Linked DNA regions of Oleomonas cavernae. The protein of the gene in region 2 interacts with the protein of the main gene of each other region in a pairwise test. Links are inferred from orthologs where the notes say so. Each region holds a gene or a part of one and is shown on either strand. Other genes may lie near its edges.

Evidence for each region.
Region 1: the proteins of lpdA (region 2) and D3874_RS15230 interact in binary tests that used the Escherichia coli proteins (3 or more experiments, as listed by UniProt). The link is inferred for Oleomonas cavernae from one-to-one orthologs.

Annotation. Positions count from the first base shown.
Region 1 is NZ_QYUK01000011.1:2,376,860-2,388,057, forward strand. The notes cover bases 788-3,764. They hold D3874_RS15230 (ATP-dependent helicase), read left to right. Parts: upstream 788-1,094; coding sequence 1,095-3,434; downstream 3,435-3,764. Other genes in these bases: D3874_RS15225 (thioesterase family protein), read left to right, coding at 788-1,082; D3874_RS15235 (50S ribosomal protein L11 methyltransferase), read left to right, coding at 3,553-3,764. In the rest of the region: D3874_RS31235 (Holotricin-3 precursor), read right to left, coding at 1-524; more of D3874_RS15225, read left to right, coding at 591-787; more of D3874_RS15235, read left to right, coding at 3,765-4,434; D3874_RS30435 (DUF1127 domain-containing protein), read right to left, coding at 4,510-4,902; D3874_RS15245 (aminopeptidase P family protein), read left to right, coding at 5,069-7,102; bla (subclass B1 metallo-beta-lactamase), read left to right, coding at 7,375-8,193; D3874_RS15255 (nuclear transport factor 2 family protein), read left to right, coding at 8,281-8,751; D3874_RS28055 (hypothetical protein), read left to right, coding at 8,803-9,339; D3874_RS15265 (TetR/AcrR family transcriptional regulator), read left to right, coding at 9,358-9,915; D3874_RS15270 (methylated-DNA--[protein]-cysteine S-methyltransferase), read right to left, coding at 9,987-10,490; D3874_RS15275 (Lrp/AsnC family transcriptional regulator), read right to left, coding at 10,490-10,990. UniProt on the Escherichia coli protein: A helicase with DNA-dependent ATPase activity. Unwinds DNA duplexes with 3'-5' polarity. Translocates on single-stranded DNA with 3'-5' polarity. Initiates unwinding more efficiently from a nicked substrate than double-stranded DNA.
Region 2 is NZ_QYUK01000011.1:2,949,666-2,960,803, forward strand. What follows is about bases 4,650-7,566. They hold lpdA (dihydrolipoyl dehydrogenase), read right to left. Parts: upstream 7,035-7,566; coding sequence 5,265-7,034; downstream 4,650-5,264. Other genes in these bases: D3874_RS18120 (hypothetical protein), read right to left, coding at 4,650-4,745; D3874_RS18125 (hypothetical protein), read right to left, coding at 4,749-5,261. In the rest of the region: replication restart helicase PriA, read right to left, coding at 1-486; fsa (fructose-6-phosphate aldolase), read left to right, coding at 626-1,282; D3874_RS18105 (DUF484 family protein), read left to right, coding at 1,300-2,049; D3874_RS18110 (tyrosine recombinase XerC), read left to right, coding at 2,046-3,011; D3874_RS18115 (hypothetical protein), read right to left, coding at 3,071-3,571; D3874_RS28085 (hypothetical protein), read right to left, coding at 3,773-4,240; more of D3874_RS18120, read right to left, coding at 4,311-4,649; D3874_RS18140 (2-oxoglutarate dehydrogenase E1 component), read right to left, coding at 8,435-11,138. UniProt on the Escherichia coli protein: Lipoamide dehydrogenase is a component of the glycine cleavage system as well as of the alpha-ketoacid dehydrogenase complexes.

The DNA.
Region 1 (11,198 bases), 580 kb from region 2 along the record:
AGTGCCCGTTGACGGGCGGCATCGTAGCTGGCGATGCGCCCGACGGTCGAATTCGGGGCTGCGTGCTCGAAGGCCGTAAGAGAGGCATGGGCGGCGTTGAGGGGACCCAACTCGCTGGCACTGGCATAGGTGCGGGCGGCGTCGGTCAGCGCCTTGCTACGCACGCGGGCGTCGGCGGTTTCCTTGGCACCGACCGCTTTGGCGCTGCCGCGACTGCTGTCGGCCACCGCGGCCTTGTCGTGGCCCAAGCCGCGGCCCCCGGCATCGGCCGCGGCACCGTGGCCCCCGCCGTGACCGCCGCCATGACCACCGCCGTTTCCGCCGCCGCCGTTTCCGCCACCGCCACCATTGCCGCCGCCCTTGGCATAGGCCGCGGTGAGGTCGAGCATCGCCGGCGCGAGCGCCAGGCTGGAAGCGCCAATCGCCAAGGCGAGCACGCGGGCGGCGAGCCCTTTAGCAAGATTGCGTTGCATGGCCGCATTCTCCGGTTCTGATGGTAAATCGAGAAACACCGTGACGGCCATTGGGTTCCGGATCAAGCTCCGCTCGCACCCTTCCCACCCCTGCGCCGACCCTCTATGATCCGGCCCATGTCATTTGAAGCTCCCCTGGATTGCGGCCAGGCCGTCGTTCTGCCCGAATGGATCGACTACAACGGCCACATGAATGTCGCCTATTACGTGCTGGCGTTCGATCAAGCGCTGGACCGGGTCTTTGACCGCTTCGACTGCGGCAAGGATTATGTCGCACGCTCGAATCACTCGTTCTTCGTGCTCGAGGCCCATGTCCGCTATCTGCAGGAAGTGACTCAGGGCGACCCCCTGGCCTTCACCTTCCAGCTGATCGACCACGACGCCAAGCGGCTGCACTATTTCGTCGAGATGCGGCACGCGGAACTGGGCTTCCTGGCCGCGACCTCGGAACAGGTCGCCCTGCATGTCGACCTGGAAGACCGCCGGTCCGCCGCCATGCCGCCGCAGCAACAGGCCCTGTTCGCGCAGATCGCCGAGGATCACGGCGCCCTGCCCCTGCCCGACGGCCTCGGCCGGAACATCCGCCTGCGCAAGCCTGCGGCGGCCTGAGCGTCAGCCGCCATGAGCAATGATCCGTTCGATCCCGCCAACTGGGATGACACCGAGCCGTCGGCGGCGCCCGGCGCCCCGGCGCCGATCCTGGAGCCGTTCTATCTCGAGGGCCTGAACCCGCAGCAGCGCGCCGCGGTCGAGGCGACCGACGGCCCCGTGCTGGTGCTGGCCGGGGCGGGCACCGGCAAGACAAGGGTGCTGACCACGCGCATCGCCCACCTGCTCGGCACCGGCAAGTCCTGGCCGGGCCAGATCCTGTCGGTGACCTTCACCAACAAGGCGGCGCGCGAGATGCAGCACCGCATCGCGCAACTGATCGGCGGCGTGGCCGACGGCCTGTCCTGGCTGGGGACCTTCCATTCGATCGCCGCGCGCATCCTGCGCCGCCATGCCGAGCTGGTGGGCCTCAAACCCAATTTCACCATCCTGGACGCCGACGACCAGTTGCGCCTGCTCAAGCAGTTGATCAGTGCCGCGGGCCTGGACGAGAAGCGCAACCCGCCCCGTGCCCTGGCCGGCCTGATCGACCGCTGGAAGAACCGTGGCCTCACCCCCGACAGGCTGAACCCGGAAGACAACCACAGCTTCGCCGACGGCCGGGGCAGGGAACTCTACACCGCCTACCAGGAACGCCTGGCGACCCTCAACGCCGCCGATTTCGGCGACCTGCTGCTGCACAACATCACGATCTTCCAGCGCGAGCCCGAGATCCTGGCACAGTGGCAGCGGCGCTTCAAATACATCCTGGTCGACGAATACCAGGACACCAACGTCGCCCAATACCTGTGGCTGCGCCTGCTGGCCCAGCGCTGGCGTAACGTCTGCTGTGTCGGCGATGACGATCAGTCGATATACGGCTGGCGTGGCGCCGAGGTGGGCAACATCCTGCGTTTCGAGAGTGACTTTCCCGGTGCCAAGGTGATCCGATTGGAGCGCAATTATCGCTCGACCGGGCATATCCTGGGGGCGGCGTCCGGCCTGATCAAGGCCAACGAGGGGCGCCTGGGCAAGACCCTGTGGACCGAGGACGCGTTGGGCGAGAAGGTCCAGGTCACCGGCTATTGGGACGGCGAGGAAGAGGCGCGCGGCATCTCGGACGCGATCGAGGGCATGCGCGGCCATGGCCGCAAGCTGGCCGAGATGGCGATCCTGGTACGCGCCGGCGCCCAGACCCGCGCCTTCGAGGAGCGCTTCGTCGCGGTCGGCCTGCCCTACCGGGTGATCGGCGGCCCACGCTTCTACGAGCGCCAGGAAATCCGCGATGCCCTGGCCTATTTCCGCGTCACCGTGCAGCCCGACGACGACCTGGCCTTCGAGCGCATCGTCAATGTCCCCAAGCGCGGCCTGGGCGACGCTACGATCCAGCAGTTGCACGTCCTGGCGCGCGGCCGGGGCATCTCGCTGCACCGGGCCGCCGGCCTGATCGTCGAGACCGACGAGATGAAGCCCCGGCCACGCAGCGCCCTGCGCGACCTCATGACCGGCTTCGAGCGCTGGCGCGCCATCGGCGGCGACCTGCCGCATACCGAACTGGCGCAGACCATTCTGGACGAATCCGGCTACACCGCGATGTGGCAGGCCGACAAGTCGGCCGAAGCGCCGGGCCGGCTGGACAACCTCAAGGAATTGATCGATGCCCTGGCAGGCTTCGAGAACCTGACCGCCTTCCTCGAGCATGTCGCGTTGGTCATGGAGATCGAGCGCGGCGACGGCACCCAGGACATGGTCACCCTGATGACCCTGCACGGCGCCAAGGGCCTGGAATTTCCCGTGGTCTTCCTGCCCGGCTGGGAGGAGGGCCTGTTCCCCAGCCAGCGCAGCATGGACGAGAACGGCCTGGCTGGCCTCGAAGAGGAGCGCCGCCTGGCCTATGTCGGCCTGACCCGGGCGCGGGAGAAGGCGATCGTCAGCCACGCCGCCAACCGCCGCCTCTACGGCCAGTGGCAGAGCGCCATCCCCTCGCGCTTCATCGACGAGCTGCCGGGCGACCATGCCCAGGTGGAGGCCCGGCCCGGCCTGTGGGGCGGCCTGTCCGAGCGCGGCGGTTTCACCCCGGCGATGAACGACAGCGACCTGTTCGGCTCACGCGGACTCAGCCCCGGGTTCCAGCGGGCGGCGCAGAACCGGGCCGCCGGCCCGGCCCCGCGCGTCGGCCCCCGCACCCTGGACCTGAACGCCGACTATGTGACGTCGAGCGATGCCGGCGGCGACTTCAAGGCGGGCGAACGGGTGTTCCACCAGAAGTTCGGCTATGGCCGCATCAGCCATATCGACGGTAACAAGCTGGACATCAATTTCGAGAAAGCGGGGACGAAGAAGGTGATCGCCAGCTTCGTCACCAAGGCGTGAGGATCATGAGATCTCCATTCAGCGTCATCCCGGCGAAGGCCGGGATCCATTGCGACATCGCGCGCTGCCCCGGAATGGATCCCGGCCTTCGCCGGGATGACGATTTTGGGGTGCCGGCATGAGCGACTCCGCAGGCCTGATCGAGGCGCGGCTGATCCTGCCGCCGGAGGCCGTGGCGGCGTTCGAACTGATGCTGTCGGATGTGGTGGTTGCGCTGTCGAGCATCACCCGCGACGACGGCGCCACCTGGGAGTTGGAAGCCCTGCTGGCGCCGGGCGGCGACGACGGCGCCCTGGCGCAGGCGCTGGAACAGGCCGCCGGCATCGCCGGCATCGACCTGCCTGAGATCGAGTGGCGGGTGCTGCCCGATGTCGACTGGGTGTCGGAGACCCAGAAGATCCTGAAGCCCCTGCCGATTGGCCGCTTCTGGATCCATGGCCCCGACGCGCCCGAGGTCCCGCCGGTCTCGGCGATCGCGCTGGAAATCGAGGCGGGCCTCGCCTTCGGGACCGGCCGCCATGCCACCACCTCGGGCTGCGTCCTGGCGCTGGAGCGCCTGGCCCGGCGGCGGCGGTTCGACAAGGTCATCGATGTCGGCTGCGGCTCCGGCATCCTGGCCATGGCGGCCGAGAAATTGTGGCATCCCGCCGTGCTGTGGGCGACCGATATCGACCCGGTGGCGGTCGAAACCGCCAGGGACAATGCGGCCAAGAACGGGCTGTGGGACGCGGCGCTCTACACCACCGCGGACGGCATGACCGAGCGGCAGGTCAAGGCGGCGGGCCGCTTCGACCTGATCATCGCCAACATCCTGGCGCGGCCGCTGATGCTGCTGGCAGCCCAGATCGAGGGCGCCCTGGCGGGCAATGGGGTGGTGGTTCTGTCGGGGCTGCTCGCGACTCAGGAGGCCATGGTGCTGTCCGCCTATCGGACGCGCGGCCTCTACCTGGTGGAGCGGACGGTAAAAGAGGGCTGGGCGACCCTGACCCTCGCCCGCTGAGGCGGGGAGGTCAGGATCGCCCAGACCGGCATCACGTCACAATGTTTCGGTGCATCGTCGGATGCACCGGGTGCTTCAGGCCGCGAGATGACGGGGCGAATTCTCGTTCGCCACACCATTGATCGCCACCTTCGCCGTCGCCGGCACAGCAGCACCACGCCGGACCAGGCCGGCGGCGACGCGGTCGATCTGGCCGCGATCGATGCCGATATCGGCAAGGAGGCGGTCATCGAGAGCTGTCAACTCGGCATGGACGCGCTGACGCGCGATCAAGCTCTTCAGCGCCTGCACAACCATCATGGGACCCTTCGCGACAAGCATCAGAACCTCCGAGATGAAAATGCCAAGTCCAACCAGCGGTGCAATCCGCGCTGTCACAAGCGTCAGATCCGCGGTGTACTCAGGAGCGCCATTGAGCCCATGCCCAACATGCGACCGTGACGCCGTACCCGTCAGCAAGTAAGCCATTTGTTACTCCTGTTGGTTGGCGTTACCGTCGAGAAGGAATATGGCAGTGCAGCACGACTTCAGGCAGGGGGGCCGGACAGGAGAGCTATGCGCCAGGCGCATTGGAAACTTTTTATCGTCCCACTACACGCATACCTCTAACGCCGACCTGCCATGAGGCGCTCACATGAAGCTTTTGACCGACGTCATTTTTGATCCCGCCGCGCTGCGCAGCCTGGCCGGCCGGCTGCACGCGCCCGAGGCCCTGGCCGATCGGCTCGCCGCCGCGGCAGCCGCCGCGTCGGACAATCCCGACGAGATCGCCGCGGCAGTCGCCCCTGACGCACGGGGCGACGAGATCGCCTCGATCGCCGCCCTGGTGGGCAGCGCCCGGCCGCGCCTGCTGGCCTCGATCGAGGCGGGCAAGGCCGCCTCGGCCGCCCGTCTCGCCGCCTTGCGCGCGGAGATGGCGCGGCGCGGCCTCACCGGCTTTCTGGTGCCCATGGCCGACGAGCACCAGGGCGAATATATCCCGCCCGCCACCCAGCGCCTGGCCTGGCTGACCGGCTTCGGCGGTTCGGCCGGGATGGCCGTGGTCCTGGCCGAGCGGGCGGCAATTTTCGTCGATGGCCGCTATACCCTGCAGGTGCGCGACCAGGTCGACATCGCCCTGTTCGAACCCCATCACCTGATCGAGGAGCCGCCCGCAGCCTGGTTGCCCGGCGCGGTGAAGGCCGGCGATATCATCGGTTACGATCCCTGGCTGCACACCCGCGGCAGCGCCGCGTCCCTGAGCAAGGCGCTGGCCGCGGTCGGCGCCAGGCTGGTCCCGACCGACGGCAACCCGATCGATGCGGTCTGGGCCGACCGGCCGCCGGCGCCCCTGTCGGTGATGCGCCCCCACGCGCTGGCCTTCGCGGGCGAGGCACACGAGTCGAAGATCACCCGCCTGGCCGCAGGCCTGGCCGCGGAAGGTGTCGATGCCGCCGTGATCAGCGCGCCCGACGGCCTGGCCTGGCTCTTGAACGTGCGCGGCCTGGACGTGCCCAACAACCCGCTCAGCCTGGGCTTTGCCATCCTCGACACGGCCGAGGGCGGCCAGGTCCGGCTGTTCGTCGAGCCGGCCAAGATCACCGCGGCCACCCGCGCCCATCTCGGCAACCGGGTGACCCTGGCCACCCCCGACGCCCTGGGCCCGACGCTGGACAGGCTGGCGCAGGGCGGCACCACCCTTCGCATCGACCAGGCGACGGGCGCCGCCTGGCTGGCGGACCGGGTCGAGGCGGCAGGCGGCAAGGTCTCGCTGGGGCTGGACCCTTGCGCCCTGCCCCGGGCCCTGAAGAACCAGGCGGAACTGCGCGGCACCAGGGCCGCCCATGTCCGCGACGCCGGCGCCATCGTGCGCTTCCTGGCCTGGCTGGACGGTGCCGTGGCGGCGGGCGAGAGGCTGGACGAGCTGGACGTGGTGGACCGCCTGGCCTCGTTCCGGCGGGCGCACGGCCACTTCCGCGGCCCCAGCTTCGATACCATCGCCGGTTTCGGCGCCAATGGCGCGATCGTCCACTACCGGGCGTCGCCGGCAACGGCCAAGACCCTGGAACCGGGCAACCTGCTGCTGCTCGATTCCGGTGCCCAGTATCCCGACGGCACGACCGACATCACCCGGACCATGGCGATCGGCAGGCCCAGCCCGGAGCACCGCGACCGCTATACCCGCGTGCTGAAAGGTCATCTGGCGCTGGGGTCGGCGCGCTTCCCGCAGGGCACCACCGGCAGCCAGCTCGACGTGCTGGCGCGCGCGCCGCTGTGGGCGGCCGGCCTCGATTACGACCACGGCACCGGCCATGGCGTGGGCAGTTTCCTGTGCGTCCACGAAGGCCCGCACCGGATCTCCAAGGTCGCCAACACCGTCGCCCTGCAGCAGGGCATGATCGTCTCCAACGAGCCGGGCTACTACAAGACCGGGGCCTACGGCATCCGCATCGAAAACCTGATCGCGGTCACCCGCCTGCCTGATGTGCAGGGGGCCGAGCGCGAAATGCTGGGCTTCGAGACCCTGACCGTAGTGCCCTATGACCGCCGCCTGATCGACACCGCCCTGCTCGACGACCGCGAGAAGGCGCTGGTCAACGCCTATCACGCCCGGGTGCTGGCCGAGGTCGGCCCGCTGGTGGACGGCGAGGCGCACGCCTGGCTGGAGGCGGCCACCGCGCCGCTTTGATCCGGTCCCCAACATGATCCCTCTTCGCCGCTTGCGGGGGAGAGGGAAGGGGCCCATTGCGCCAGCAATGGGAAGGGTGAGGTGGTCGCGGGCGAGACTGCGCCCTATGTCGACCACCCTCCTCACCCAACCCTCTCCTCCCAGGAGGAGAGGGCTTGTCTTTGTGCTTACCCCGGCACCGTCACGATCTTGCCCCATTCTCGCCCGACCAGCGCCCGATGGGCGGATCAGGTTGCGGCCGCTCTCAACCGGGCTAAGGGGAGGCAATCGCCATGAAACAGCGTGTCCGCCATGGTGGCGATGCCTATTACGAGCCCTTGCGGCGGCGCTTTCTGGCCGGCTGCCTGTGCTGCGTCGGCGCGGCCTTGACCAGCCGGGTCGTGCTCGCCGGTACTGCGGCCGAGGCCCTGCGCGCGGCCGATGAGACCCCGGCCCCGACCATCGAGCGGATCGCCGACGGCGTCTATCTTCATACCTCCTGGGCGGTGACCGCCGACGGCCTGGTGCCGTCCAACGGCCTGGTCGTGGTCGGGCGCAACGGCGCGCTGATGATCGATACCGCCTGGACCGAAGCCGACACCGCCCTGCTGATCGAGCGGATCGACCAGTTGACCAGCGGCGCCCCCCTCCTCGTCTATGCGACCCATGCCCATGTCGACCGGCTGGGCGGGCTCGGCCTGATCAACCGGCGGGGCGAGCGCAGCATGGCGCACGAAACCACGGTCGCCGCCGCCATGAGCCGCGGCCTGGCCGTGCCGACCGAAAGCTGGATCGGCGAAGCCATGGCCTTCGAGATCGGCGACCGCCAGATCGAGCTGTTCCACCCCGGTGGCGCCCACACCCGCGACAACACGGTGGTCTATCTCGAGGATGTCGACCTGCTGTACGGCGGCTGCATGGTCCGCCCGGCCAGTGCCAGCACCCTGGGCCACCTGGCGGATGCCGACCTGGCCACCTGGCCCAACGCCCTGGGCAACCTGGTCAGCCGTTTCGGCCACCCGGCCATCGTGGTGCCCGGCCATGGCCCGGTCGGTGATGGCAGCCTGCTGACCCACAGCCTGGCCCTGGCGAGCACCACCGCCGCCGGCTGATTCTCGGCAGGCTCGCACCTGCTTGCTTGACATGTTTGTACCGACCAGTAAATTATGTACTGATTGGTACAAACATGGAGCTGCGCCGTGGCCGATGAACGCCCGCCCCTGCCGCCTTTCACCGTCGAGACCGCCACGCTGAAGGCCCGCCTGGCCGAGGATGCCTGGAACACGTGCGATCCGCTCCGGGTCTCGCTGGCCTACACGCCGGACAGCCGCTGGCGCAACCGGGCGGAATTCATCCAGGGCCGCCCGGCCATCGTGGAGTTGCTGACCCGCAAATGGGCGCGCGAACTCGACTACCGCCTGATCAAGGAATTGTGGGCCTTCCACGAGAGCCGCATCGCCGTGCGCTTCCAGTACGAATACCACGACGACTCGGGCAACTGGTTCCGCGCCCATGGCAACGAGCAGTGGGAATTCGACGAACGGGGCCTGATGCGCCGGCGCGAGGCCAGCATCAACGATGTCCGCATCACGCAAGCCGAGCGCAAATTCCTGTGGCCGGCGGGACCGCGCCCGGCCGATCATCCCGGCCTGACCGAGTTGGGTCTTTAGCGGGCAAGCACAAACCCCGAAAGACAACAATCCGAGGCAAGGACTTGCGCTATGGCTCCGTTGACGCTCTCGTCCCCCATCGGCGATATCCAGATCGTGAACGAGCCAATGCATTCATTCGGTTCGGCCGATAATTCCCGAGCCTATCGACGCGAGCACAATCTGTGCGACGGATCGGTGCGCGCCAGCTACGGGATAATCGTCGATGGCGATCCCATCGTCGTTATTGGCGTTGATCGAGCGATGCCTATTCATTCACATTCAGCCCTTGTCTGGGGAGACCGCCTGCATATCGCTCTCGGCAGCAGGATTGCCTGCTTTTCCCTAAACCCCTTCGTAATGCTCCGGGCGGTCGAGGCTGATGCCGTCATGTGTTTCGGCCTGCATTTTTCCACGGCACATAGTGCCCTGATTTGCCACGGAGAATTGCAGATCTCCCGGCTGTCGGCCGACGGCGACATCCTCTGGCAGGCGGGCGGGCGAGATATTTTCACGGGCGAGTTTGCGTTGAGGCCAGCATGTATCGAAGCGCGGGATTTCAACAACGCCGCCTATCGTTTCAGGTACGAGGACGGCGCGCTGATCTGATTCCCGACAGGAGCCTTGATGCCGAAAACCGTCGCCGAACGCGCCGATGTCATTCCCGCCCTGGCCGAAGTCTTTCGCGAGCATGGCTTCGAGGGGACCAGCCTTGCCCTGATTACGGCCCGCACCGGCCTGGGCAAGGGCAGCCTCTACAACTTCTTCCCCGGCGGGAAAGAGGAAATGGCGGCGGCGGTGCTGGACGAGATCGACGGCTGGTTCGAGGCCCAGGTCTATCGCCCCCTGCGCGAGGCGGCCGATCCGGCGCGGGCCATCGCTGACATGTTCACGTCGGTCGACGCTTATTTCCGCTCGGGCCGGCGCGTGTGCCTGGTGGGCGCCTTTGCCCTGAGCGACGTGCGCGATCGCTTCGCAGCGCGCATCAATGCCTATTTCGCGGCCTGGGGCGAGGCGCTCGCCGAGGCCCTGGTGCGGGCGGGCCGGGCCCAAGAGACCGCCCGCGACCAGGCGGAGGAAACCGTCCTGGCGATCCAGGGCGCACTGGTGCTGACCCGGGCGCTGGATGATCCCGGCACATTCGAGCGCGCCCTGCGCCGCCTTCAGGAGCGGTTGGGGGTCTGACCCAGCCGTCATTCCTGGGCAGCGCGCGACGTCTCAATGGATTCCGGCCTTCGCCGGAATGACGGTGGAGGTTAAGCGCTTAGGGCAGCGCCCTCGTGGGTCAGCAGCCAGCGCTTGCGGGCGATGCCGCCGCCGTAGCCGGTCAAGGAACCGTCGGCGCCAATCAGGCGGTGGCAGGGCACGACCACGCTGATGGGGTTGGCACCATTGGCGTGGCCCACCGCGCGCATGGCCCGGGGCCGGCCGAGGCGGGCGGCGAGCGCGCCGTAGGTCAGCGTTTCGCCTGCCGGGACGGTGCGCAGGGCGGACCAGACCTCGCGCTGGAACGGCGTGCCGCCCAGGTGGTAGGGAACGGTGTCGAGCCGGCCCAGGTCGCCGGCGAAATAGCGCTCGAGGGCATGGCGGATGGCTTTGGGGGCGGCACCCGGCTCGATCGCCACCGGACCGACCTGCCGGCACAGCAGGAGCACCATGCGCGCCTCGTAATCCGCCCAGTCGAGGGCACACAGGCGCCCCTCGCCATCGGTCACCAGCAGGGCTTGCCCGATCGGCGTCTCCAGCCGGTCGAGAAACATCAGCGGCCGCGGTGCGGCGGCCGGGGCGACAGGCCGAAGGGCACGCCCGGCGCATGCTTGCCGTTGCGAATGGTGAAGCTGGTCTTGACGCTGGCGACATTGGGGGCGGGCGTCAGCTCGCGGGTCAGGAAGCCTTGGAATTCCGCCAGGTCGCGGGCGACGATTTTCAGAATGAAGTCGATTTCGCCGTTCAGCATCCAGCATTCGCGCACCAGCGGCATGGCGCGGACCCGCTCCTCGAAGGCGACCAGGTCGGTCTCGGCCTGGGAGGCGAGGCCGACCATGGCGAAGACCGTGACCTCGAAGCCCAGCGATTCGGCATCGACCTCGGCGTGGTAGCCCTTGATGAAGCCCGACTCCTCGAGCGCGCGGACCCGGCGCAGGCAGGGCGGGGCGGAAATCCCGACTTGGCGGGCCAGATCGACATTCGTCATGCGGCCGTCTGCCTGCAAATGCTCGAGGATCTGCAAATCGATGTCGTCGAGCTTTACCTTGGTCATGAACTCCCCCTGCGGCACCGCCATTATTGTGCCGAGGACCGCTGGACGAAAGAAAATTTCACTTTGCCTGCCCAATGCGTCGAGATTTCGTCGACGCGCGGGGGATTAGACGCCAGAATCCGCCGCCGTCAAGCGATTGCGCGGAAGGCGCGCGGCGCCTCTTGGCGGGCCATGCGGCTAGCGCATATCATAGTCTGTGCAGAGCGTC
Region 2 (11,138 bases):
GGCATCGATCAGGCCGCGCAGCACGCCCGACGAGACCCCCGCCTGGCGCTGGATCTCGACCGAGGTCATGACCCCGCCCGGGCGCAGCAGCTCGATCACCCGGCGGCGGGCCTCGGTCAGCCGCTCGGGCAGGTGGTCGGTCAGGCGATAGCCGGTGACCTGGCGCGGCCCGTCACTGTTGGCGGCATTGATGAAGTGGCGCAGCACCATGCCCGGCGGGTTCATGGTGTAGCCGGCCATCCAGTCGAGGAAGCGGCGCAGCTTCTCGCGCATCGGCACGATGTCGTGGGCGGCGGCGACGGGGCGCAGGCGGGCCGCGGCGATCACCCCCTCGCCCGCCCCGTCCCAGACCACGCCGGTGATCAGCCGCGGCCCCAGCGGCACGTCGACGAAAGTTCCCGGTGCCAACACCTCGCCATCGGGCGCCGCATAATCGAGCGGCCCGGCGAAGGGCAAAGGTACCAGAACGGGAAGGCGGGCCGTCATCTTCACCTAGAGCGCCAACTGGCTTCGACTGGGGCCATCGGCTATGCTGGCCCGGTGAGGGCGGGGGCGCTCGATGGCGATTTGATTCGCAGCGCCGGCCCGCTTTGCCCTGATAGATACTCCAGCGGAAACCGGATTCATGAAGTTCTTTATCGACACCGCCGACGTGCGCGAAATCAAGGATCTTGCCGCCACCGGCATGGTCGACGGCGTCACCACCAACCCCAGCCTGATCGCCAAGTCCGGCCGCAACATCCTGGAAGTCATCGCCGAGATCTGCGGCGTGGTCGACGGGCCGGTGTCTGCCGAAGTGACCGCCACCCAGTACGAGGACATGCTGGTCGAGGGCCGCAAGCTCGCCAAGATCGCCGACAATGTCGCGGTGAAGGTGCCCCTGACCTGGGCGGGGCTGAAGACCTGCAAGACCCTGTCGGACGATGGCATCATGGTGAACGTAACTCTGTGCTTCTCGTCCGCGCAGGCGCTGCTGGCGGCCAAGGCCGGCGCCACCTTCATCTCGCCCTTCGTCGGCCGGCTGGACGATATCGCGACCGACGGCATGGAGCTGATCGCCGAGATCCGCCAGATCTACGACAACTACGAAGCGCTTACGACCGAGATCCTGGTCGCCAGCGTGCGCCATCCCCGCCATGTCGTCGATGCCGCCAAGCTGGGCGCCGATGTCGCCACCCTGCCGCCTGCCGTGCTGCGCGCCCTGGCCAGCCACCCGCTGACCGATCGCGGCCTGGAAGCCTTCCTCGCCGACTGGGCCAAGACCGGCCAGTCGATCCTCTGAGCCCCGGACCAGCACCCATGACCCCTGAGAGCCCGGAAGTCGCCGAAGCCGCCCCGCCCGAGGCCGCCGCGCCCAACCGGCGGCGGCTGACCGCGGGCGAGGTGCGGGAATACCTGCTGGCCCATCCGGGCTTCCTGGCCAAGAACCCGGAAGTGCTGGAGCATCAGGCCCTGCCCGCGCGCGCCGATGCCGATGGCCACCGGGTGGTCGATTTCCAGCGCGCCCTGGTCGACCGGCTGCGCAACGACAATGCCAAGCTGCGCAGCTTCCAGTCGGAAGTGCTGACCGCCGCCCGTGCCAATGTCTCGGCCCAAGGCCTGGTGCACGAGGCGATTCTGCTGCTGCTCGAGGCTGAATCCTTCGAGCATCTGATCCATGCCATCACCCTGGACCTCGCCCCCATGCTGGGGATCGATGTCGTTACCTTGAGCGTAGAGACGCTGGAGGCGGCACCCGAGCGGCCGTCGCTGCAGAATTTCTATCTGGTGCCGCCGGGCACGGTCGACGGCCTGATCGATCCGGGCCGGCTGGTCCGCCTGATCTCGGAGCCGCCCGAAGACACGCTGATCTTCGGCCCGGCAACGCCGCTGGTGCAGAGCCAGGCACTGGCCCGCCTCGACATCGGCGGGGAATCGCCCCTGGGGCTGCTGGCCCTGGGCAGCCGCGAAGCGACCAAGTACGAGCCGGGCCAGGGCAGCGAACTGCTGGGCTTCCTGGCCGGCACCATCGAACGCCTGATCCGGCTGTGGCTGCGGCCGACCGATTGACCCCGCCCGCGGGGGCCGCCGCGCCGGCCCTGCTGCCGGCCGCCCCCGACCTTGCCGCCGCCATGGGTGACTGGCTGCGTTACCTCACGACCGAGCGCCGCGGTTCGGCCCACACGATCGAGGCCTATGGCCGCGACCTGCGCCAGTTTCTCGCCTTCCTGGCCGAGCATCTGGGCGCCCTGCCCGACCTTGCGGCGCTCGCCCAACTGGGCCCGCGCGATTTCCGCGCCTATCAGGCCCGCCGCCGCACCGGGGGCCAGGGGGCCTCGTCGGCCGCCCGCGGCCTCTCCTCCCTGCGCGGTTTCTTCCGCTACCTCGACCGCAAGGGCCTGGTCCACAACGCCACGGCCCTGGCCACCCGCGCACCCAAGCGGCCCCACGGCGTGCCCCGGCCGCTCACCCAGGCGGCGGCGCTGAACACCATCGAGGAGGCCGGCGCCCTGGCCGACGAGGCCTGGATCGCCGCCCGCGACGAGGCGGTCCTCACCCTGCTCTACGGCTGCGGCCTGCGCATCGCCGAGGCCCTGTCCCTGCGCCGCGCGGCAGCGCCGTTGCGCGACATGCTGCGCATCGTCGGCAAGGGCAACAAGGAGCGGGTCGTGCCGGTGCTGCCCCAGGTGGCGGCGCGCATCGAGGCCTATCTGCGCTTGTGCCCGCATGCCCTGCCCAAGGACGGGCCGCTGTTCATCGGCGAGAAGGGCGGGCCGCTGTCGCCCCGTGTGGTCCAGCGTAACCTGGAGCGTCTGCGCGGCGCCCTGGGCCTGCCCGACGATGCCACCCCCCACGCCCTGCGCCATTCCTTCGCCACCCACCTGCTGGGCGCCGGCGGCGACCTGCGCACCATCCAGGAACTCCTGGGCCACGCCAGCCTGACGACTACACAGCGCTACACCGAGGTGGATACGGCCCGGCTGCTGGCGGCCTATGAGGATGCGCATCCCAGGGCACGGCGGGGGGAGTGACCAGCCTTATCGATCATCGTCACTGGGCTGATGTGAAATGCAAATGTACCGGAGTCCCCTCAGTCTTGGCGTTCATCGAAGAGTGATCGGACCTGGGGGCCTGCCGACCACCGGCGGGACAGCCACCCCAGAAGTTCGGCATAGGCATAGCCAATGAAGATCGTCCCGGGCAGGGCCAGAAGTGCAGTCTTGAACAAGGATATGACTGTACCCACGACAAGCCCAGCGAGTAGGTGGCCGCCCACCTGTGAGGGTTCGGCGAGAATCAGGACAGCAGTGGCTCCCAGGTTGGCAGCCAAGCCCGCGATAGTGCCGATGATGCAGCCGCGCAGACCCGAGGGATGTGGGCCGCTGCCCACGAACCAAATCACGGCCACGGTGATGGCAACGCCTGCCAGTACGAGCCTCCGAAAATCTTTGTCGAGAATGAACAGATCGGGCATCAGGACCGTATGTGCCAAAGCATACAAGCCCACACCGGCCAAGCCGAAACCGATGCTTTGAAGGATGCGCGCCCCGGCTTTTACAACGTGTCTCATAAACCGAAACTCCTGAGCCACGGCGGCATCTCAAGGACGCAACGTTGCCCACACGTGGATGTCGCGCGCCATTTGGCAACCTAAAAGGATACTCAGCCCTATGCACACTGGGAGAGGTAACTCCCCACCGTCATCCCGGACTTGATCCGGGATCCATCGTCGTGGTGAACGAGATCCCCCCTGTACCGCCATGGCTCCCAGCTTTCGCTGGGATGACGACTTTCAAACCGGGGTTCTCCAAATACGAGTTAGGGCTGCGAACAAGACTGCGCCGATGCCTCCCAAAGGGGCAAAGCCCAATCCCACTGTTAGAGCGAACAAAACTGCGAGAAGCCCATACTTCAAGTCAGAAAGATCTAGCCGCGTTGGCGTTGGTGCCGACGCAAAAATTAGAATACCGAAGAGAAAGACTACAGGCGCGAAAAACACCGACCACATGCCCACAACGAACGCATCGGGCCACCATACCCGACCGGATCGCGGCATTCGACATTGCCAGCAGAACATCGACGCCAAGGCGACACTGACGCTTGGCCAAGTCGCATAGCTTGGCATTGCCGTCGCGCCGGACGCCGACCAGATGGAGCTTCCCTTGCCAAACAGATGAAGCGAGTCCAGGAAAATCAGTGCAAGCAGGAACGCCCAAAGGCCGAAGCCTATGCTTTCGACAATATGCACGATCCGCGTCATGGCCTGAGCGTGGCGCTCAATCCGCGCCAATTTCAACCAAAGGCTGCGGCGGCGGATCGCCGCGCGCGGCTCAGCGCCGGCGCTTCACCCATTCACGCACGAGCAGGCCCAGCAGCAGGGCGTAGAACAGCCCGGTCAGGGCGGCGACCGGCAGGGAGACCGGGCCGGTCTTCACCAGGCCCACGGTGGCGATGACGGCGATGCCGGCAGGGTCGAGGGTGCTTTCGCCCGAGGCCGGGTTCGCCAGCGAAATGGCGATCGCGGCCGTCAGGTTGGCGACCAGGCCGGCAACCAGACCCAGGGCGACGCCGCGCAGCGGCGATGGCGCGCCCTGGGCCGGGCTGCCGATCAGCCAGACGATGAAACCCGCGGCGAAGGTCCCCACCAGGGCGGCCTCGCCCGCTTCCTGCATCACCATGCCGAAATCGGGCAGGGCAGCCATCGCCAGAGCCAGCAGCCCGGTCACGATGGCGGCAAAGCCCAGCGCAGCAGCGACACGCAGCATGGCCTAGCCCTTCGCCTTGGGGCGCCAGCGGTCGGCCAGACGGCGGGCGAACAGGCCGGCGACGATGCCGACCGGCCAGGCGCCGACGAAGGCATAGGCGAGGTCGTTGATGAAATGGTCGATCGCCGCGACCCAGCCGGCCCCGTCGGCCAGGGTCGCCACCACGGCATAGGCCGCCCAGGCGGCAAAGGCGGTGGCGAGCGCGGTCACGATCACCGTGCCATTGTCGAGCGGGCCGCGGCGCGGCGCGATGGAAAACCACAGCGCGGCCGCGATGACCGCGCCCAGGGCAAAATAGGGCAAGGCCGCCAGCGGCCGTTCGATCAGGAAGGCGGCAAGGCCGAACAGCAGGCCGAAGGCGGCGGATTCGGCGACCCGCAGGCGGGTGGCGATCCTGCTGCGCGGCCCCAGCACCGGCCCCCGCTTGGGCGGCCGGCGGAAGGGAATGACGACGCCGCCGGGCGGCGGCGGCTCGGCGCCGCCATGGTCGTGACCGTTGGGGCGCCAATCCGTCATCGGTTACATCTGTCTGATACGGCCGTCGACGCCCAGGGCCGCCTCGCGCACCGCTTCCATCTCGGTCGGGTGGGCGTGGGGGGTGCGGGCCAGGTCCTCGGCAGCGCCGCCGAATTCGATCGCGGTGGCGATCTCGGCGATCATGTTGCCGGCATCGGCACCGATGATGTGGGCGCCCAGGATGCGGTCGGTGGTGGCATCGGCGATGATCTTGACGAAGCCTTCGGTCTGGGCATTCGCCTTGGCCCGGGCATTGGCCGTGAAGGGGAACTTGCCGGTCTTGTAGGCGATGCCCGCGGCCGTCAGTTCCTCTTCCGTGCGGCCGACGTTGGCCACTTCCGGCATGGTGTAGATGACGCCGGGAATGGCGTCGTAGTTCACATGGCCATGCTGGCCCGCCATGATCTCGACCGCGGCGACGCCCTCTTCCTCGGCCTTGTGGGCCAGCATCAGGCCACCGATGACGTCACCCACGGCATAGATGTGGGGGACATTGGTGCGGTAGTGGCTGTCCACGGTGATGAAGCCGCGCGGGCCGGCTTCCACCCCGGCCGCGGCCAGGTTCAGGCCGTCGGTATAGGCGCGCCGCCCGACCGAGACCAGGACCACGTCGGCCTCGAGGCTCTTGGCCTCGCCGCCCGCGACCGGCTCGAAGGTCACCGTGGCGCCCTTCTTGGTGGGGGTGACACCGGTCACCTTGGTCGAGAGCAGGAACTCGAAGCCCTGCTTGGCCAGCAGGCGCTGGAAATTCTTGGAGACTTCGCCGTCCATATTGGGGGTGATGCGGTCGAGGAATTCGATCACGGTCACCTTGGAACCCAGGCGGCTCCACACCGAGCCCAGTTCCAGGCCGATGACGCCGCCGCCGATGACGATCAGGCTCTTGGGCACCTTGGGGAGAGCGATGGCCCCGGTGGAGGAGACCACGGTCTTCTCGTCGATCTTGATGCCCGGCAGGGTCGAGACGTCGGAACCGGTGGCGATCAGGGTGCGCGCCGCCTTGATGGTACGGGTGCCGCCGGCGTTCAGCGAGACCTCGATGGTCTCGGGCCCGGTGAAGCGGCCGGTGCCCACGATATAGGTCACCTTGTTCTTCTTCATCAGGAACTCGACGCCCTTGGTCAGTTCCCCGACGACCTTGGACTTGTGCGCCATCATGGCATCGAGGTCGAGTTCGACGCCCGAGACCTTGACGCCGAACTTGCCCAAGCCGTGCTGGGCTTCCTCGTAGAGTTCCGAAGCGTGCAGCAGGGCCTTGGACGGAATGCAGCCGACGTTCAGGCAGGTCCCGCCCAGGGTGCCGCGCTTCTCGATGATGGCCGTCTTGAACCCCAGTTGCCCGGCGCGAACGGCCGAGGTGTAACCCCCCGGGCCACCGCCGATGATGACCAGGTCGAAGGCATCGTCGCCCGAAACCGCGGCCACGGCCGGGGCTGCCGCGGGGGCTGGTGCCGGCTGGGGCAGCGGGGCGGCGACGACCGGCGCAGGCGCTACCGGCACGGGCGCCGCGGACGGGGCGCTGACCGCGGCCGTGCCGCTCTCGTCGATGGCGCCAATGACCTGGCCGATGGTGACGGTGTCGCCTGCCTTGGCGTCGATCCGGGCCAGCACGCCGGCGGCCGGCGCATTCACCTCGACCGCGACCTTGTCGGTTTCAAGCGAGACCAGAACCTCGTCCTTCTTCACCGCTTCGCCGACCTTCTTCGACCATTGGCCGATGGTGGCCTCGGTGATCGATTCGCCCAGTGCGGGGACTTTCAGTTCGATGGTCATATCGTCTCGCCTTCCGGCCTCAGGCCAGCCTCTATCAGAGCGTCATTCCAGCGAAAGCTGGAATCCATGTCGACAAGGGCGCGCTGGCCCAGGATGGATTCCAGCTTTCGCTGGAATGACGACAAACAATTACACGCCGAACAGCAGGCGCTGCGGGTCTTCGATCGCTTCCTTGACGCGGACCAGGAAGGTGACCGCCTCGCGGCCGTCGACGATGCGGTGATCGTAGGACAGGGCCAGATACATCATCGGGCGGATGACTACCTGCTTGTTGATCACCATCGGCCGGTCCTGGATCTTGTGCATGCCCAGGATGCCGGATTGGGGCGGGTTGATGATCGGGGTCGACATCAGCGAACCGAAGACACCGCCGTTGGAGATGGTGAAGGTGCCGCCCTGCAGATCCTCGATCGCCAGCTTGCCGTCGCGGGCCTTCGTCCCCAGGCGCGCGATCTCCTTCTCGACGTCCTGGAAACCCAGGGCGTCGCAATCGCGCACCACCGGCACGACCAGGCCCTGCGGCGAGGAAACCGCGACCGAGATGTCGTAGTAGTTCTTGTAGATGATGTCGTCGCCGTCGATCTCGGCATTGACCGCCGGGATCTCTTTCAGCGCCTGGACGCAGGCCTTCACGAAGAAGGACATGAAGCCCATCTTCACGCCGTGCTTCTTCTCGAACAGGTCCTTGTAGAGGGTGCGCGCTTCCATCAGCGCGGTCATGTCGACCTCGTTGAAGGTGGTCAGCATGGCGGCGGTGTTCTGCGCCGACTTCAGCCGTTCGGCGATGCGCTTGCGCAGGCGGGTCATCTTCACCCGTTCCTCGCGCGCGGCATTGGCGCGCGGGCCCGACGGGGCGGCCGGGCCGGGGCCGGGGCCGGCGCCGCCTGGGCGGCCAGCACGTCCCCTTGGTGATGCGGCCGTCGGGGCCGGTGGCCGGGATCGCGGCCGGGTTCAGGCCGGATTCGGAAATCAGCTTGCGCGCGGCGGGGCCGGGCTGGGCAGCGGTGGCGGCGACGGGCGCCGGTGCAGGCTGCGGGGCCGGGGCAGCGACCGGCGCGGGTGCCGGGGTCGGCGCGGGCGCGGCCGGCTTGGGCGCGGCCGGGGCGGCGGCGGTCGCCGTCTCGTCGAGCGCGCCCAGGATCTGGCCGATGGTCACCGTGTCGCCGGGCTTGGCGTCGATCCGGGTCAGCACGCCGGCGCTCGGCGCGTTCACCTCGACCGCCACCTTGTCGGTCTCGAGCTCCACCAGGGGCTCGTCGCGCTTCACCGCGTCACCGACATTACGGAACCACTTGCCGATGGTCGCCTCCGTGACGGACTCGCCGAGCGTCGGGACCTTCAGTTCGATTGTCATTTTCTAGCCTCTTCGGCGTGACTGATTACTGATGTTCGGGATTGGATCAAAGGGTAAGGGCGGTGCCGACCAGCTTCGCCTGCTCTTCGACGTGCTTGCGCAGGGAGCCGGTCGCGGGCGAGGCCGAACCGGCGCGGCCGGCATAGGTGGCGCGGCCGGGCTTGCTGCGCGCCTTGCCAATCACCCACTCCAGCCATTGCTCGACGAAGAACCAGGCGCCCATGTTGCGCGGCTCTTCCTGGCACCAGACCAGGTCGGCCTTGGGGAAGCGCTGCATCAGGTTGACCAGGGTCTTGGCCGGGAAGGGATAGAGCTGCTCGACACGAGCGATGTAGATGTTGGACAGGCCGCGCTTCTCGCGCTCGGCCAGCAGGTCGTAGTAGACCTTGCCCGAACACATCACCACACGCTCGATCTTGGCGTCGGCGACCAGGCGGAAATCGCCGACGATCTTGGGGAACTCGCCCTTCTCGTCGAAATCGTCGTCGAGGACGCGGTGGAACGAGGTATCGGGGCCCATCTCGGCCAGGCTGGAGACCGCCTTGGGATGACGCAGCAGCGACTTGGGCGTCATCAGGATCAGCGGCTTGCGGAACTTGCGATGGATCTGCCGGCGCAGGATGTGGAAGTAGTTGGCCGGCGTGGTGCAGTTCGCGACCTGGATATTGTCCTCGGCGCAGAGCTGGAGATAGCGCTCCAGCCGGGCCGACGAGTGTTCCGGCCCCTGCCCCTCGTAGCCGTGCGGCAGCAGGCAGACCAGGCCCGACATGCGCAGCCACTTGGATTCGCCCGAGGTGATGAACTGGTCGAACACGACCTGGGCACCGTTGGCGAAGTCGCCGAACTGCGCCTCCCACAGCACCAGGGCGTTGGGCTCGGCCATCGAGTAGCCGTACTCGAAACCCAGCACCGCGGCTTCCGACAGCATCGAGTCGTGGACTTCGAAGGCCGACGCCTCCTCGCCCAAGTTCTGCAACGGCAGGTAGCGGCCTTCGCTCGCCTGGTCGATCCAGACCGAATGGCGCTGCGAGAAGGTGCCGCGCCCGGAATCCTGGCCCGACAGGCGGACATGGATGCCTTCGAGCAGCAGCGAGCCGAAGGCCAGCGCCTCGGCCGTCGCCCAGTCGAAGCCCTCGCCCGTCTCGAACATCTTCTTCTTGGCGTCGAGCACGCGGCGCAGGGTGCGATGCGGGGTGAACTCCGCCGGCACCGTGGTCAGAACCTTGCCGATCTCCTTCAGGGTGCGCATCGACTCGTCGGTCTCGCCGCGGCGAACGTCGCCGCGCGCCACACCCAGGCCGGCCCAGCGGCCTTCGAACCAGTCCGCCTTGTTGGGCTTGTAACCCTTGGAGGCCTCGAGGTCGGCTTCCAGCTTGGCGTAGAAGGAGTTGTTCATGCCTTCCGCTTCTTCGGCGGGCACCAAGCCTTCCTCGGCCAGGCGGCGGGCATAGAGTTCGCGCACCGACGGGTGGGCCGCGATCCGCGAATACATCAGCGGCTGGGTGAACATCGGCTCGTCGGTCTCGTTGTGACCGAAGCGGCGATAGCAGAACAGGTCGATGACCACGTCCTTGTGGAACTGCTGGCGATACTCGGTCGCCACCTTGGCGACGTGGCAGACCGCTTCGGGATCGTCGCCGTTCACATGGAAGATCGGCGCCGCCACCATCTTCGCCATATCCGACGGATAGGGCGACGAGCGCGAGAAGTGCGGGCTGGTCGTGAAACCGATCTGGTTGTTCACGATGATGTGGATGGTGCCGCCGGTGCGATAGCCGCGCAGGCCCGACAGGCCGAAGCATTCCGCGACTACGCCCTGGCCGGCAAAGGCCGCGTCGCCATGGAGCAGGATCGGCATGACCTTGGTGCGCTCGGTATCGCTCTTCTGCCACTGCTTGGCCCGCGCCTTGCCCAGCACCACCGGATCGACGATCTCGAGGTGGCTGGGGTTGGCGGCCAGCGACAGGTGGACCTTGTTGCCGTCGAATTCGCGGTCGGACGAGGTGCCCAGGTGATACTTGACGTCGCCCGAGCCCTGAACGTCGTCGGGATTGGCCGAGCCGCCCTGAAACTCGGAGAAGATCGCCACATAGGGCTTGCTCATGACATTGGCGAGCACGTTCAGGCGGCCGCGGTGGGCCATGCCCAGCAGGATCTCGTCGCAGCCGAGATGGCCGGCGCGCTTGATGATGCCTTCCATGGCCGGGATCACGGCTTCGCCGCCGTCGAGGCCGAAGCGCTTGGTGCCGGTGAATTTCTTGTTCAGGAAGTGCTCGAAGCCCTCGGCCTCGATCAGCTTGTTGAGGATCGCCTTCTTGCCTTCGACGGTGAAGGAGATTTCCTTCTCGCGGCCCTCGATGCGCTCCTGGATCCAGCGCTTCTCGTCAGGGTCGGAGATGTGCATGAACTCGACGCCGATGGTCGAGCAATAGGTCCGGCGCAGCACGACCAGGATCTCGCGAACGGTCGCGGTCTCCATCCCCAGCACGTTGTCGATGAAGATCGGGCGGTCCATGTCGGCTTCGCCGAAGCCATAGCTCGCGGGGTCGAGTTCGGGATGGCGCTTGGGCGGCTCGAGGCCCAGCGGGTCGAGGTTGGCGATCAGGTGGCCGCGGATGCGGTAGGCCCGGATCATCATCAGGGCGCGAACCGAGTCCAGCGTCGCGGTGCGGACATCGGCGGGGCTGGCCCCCGCGGCCGGGGCCGCCGCCGGCGGCGCCTTGCCGTCGCCCTTGGGCGGGGCCTTGGCC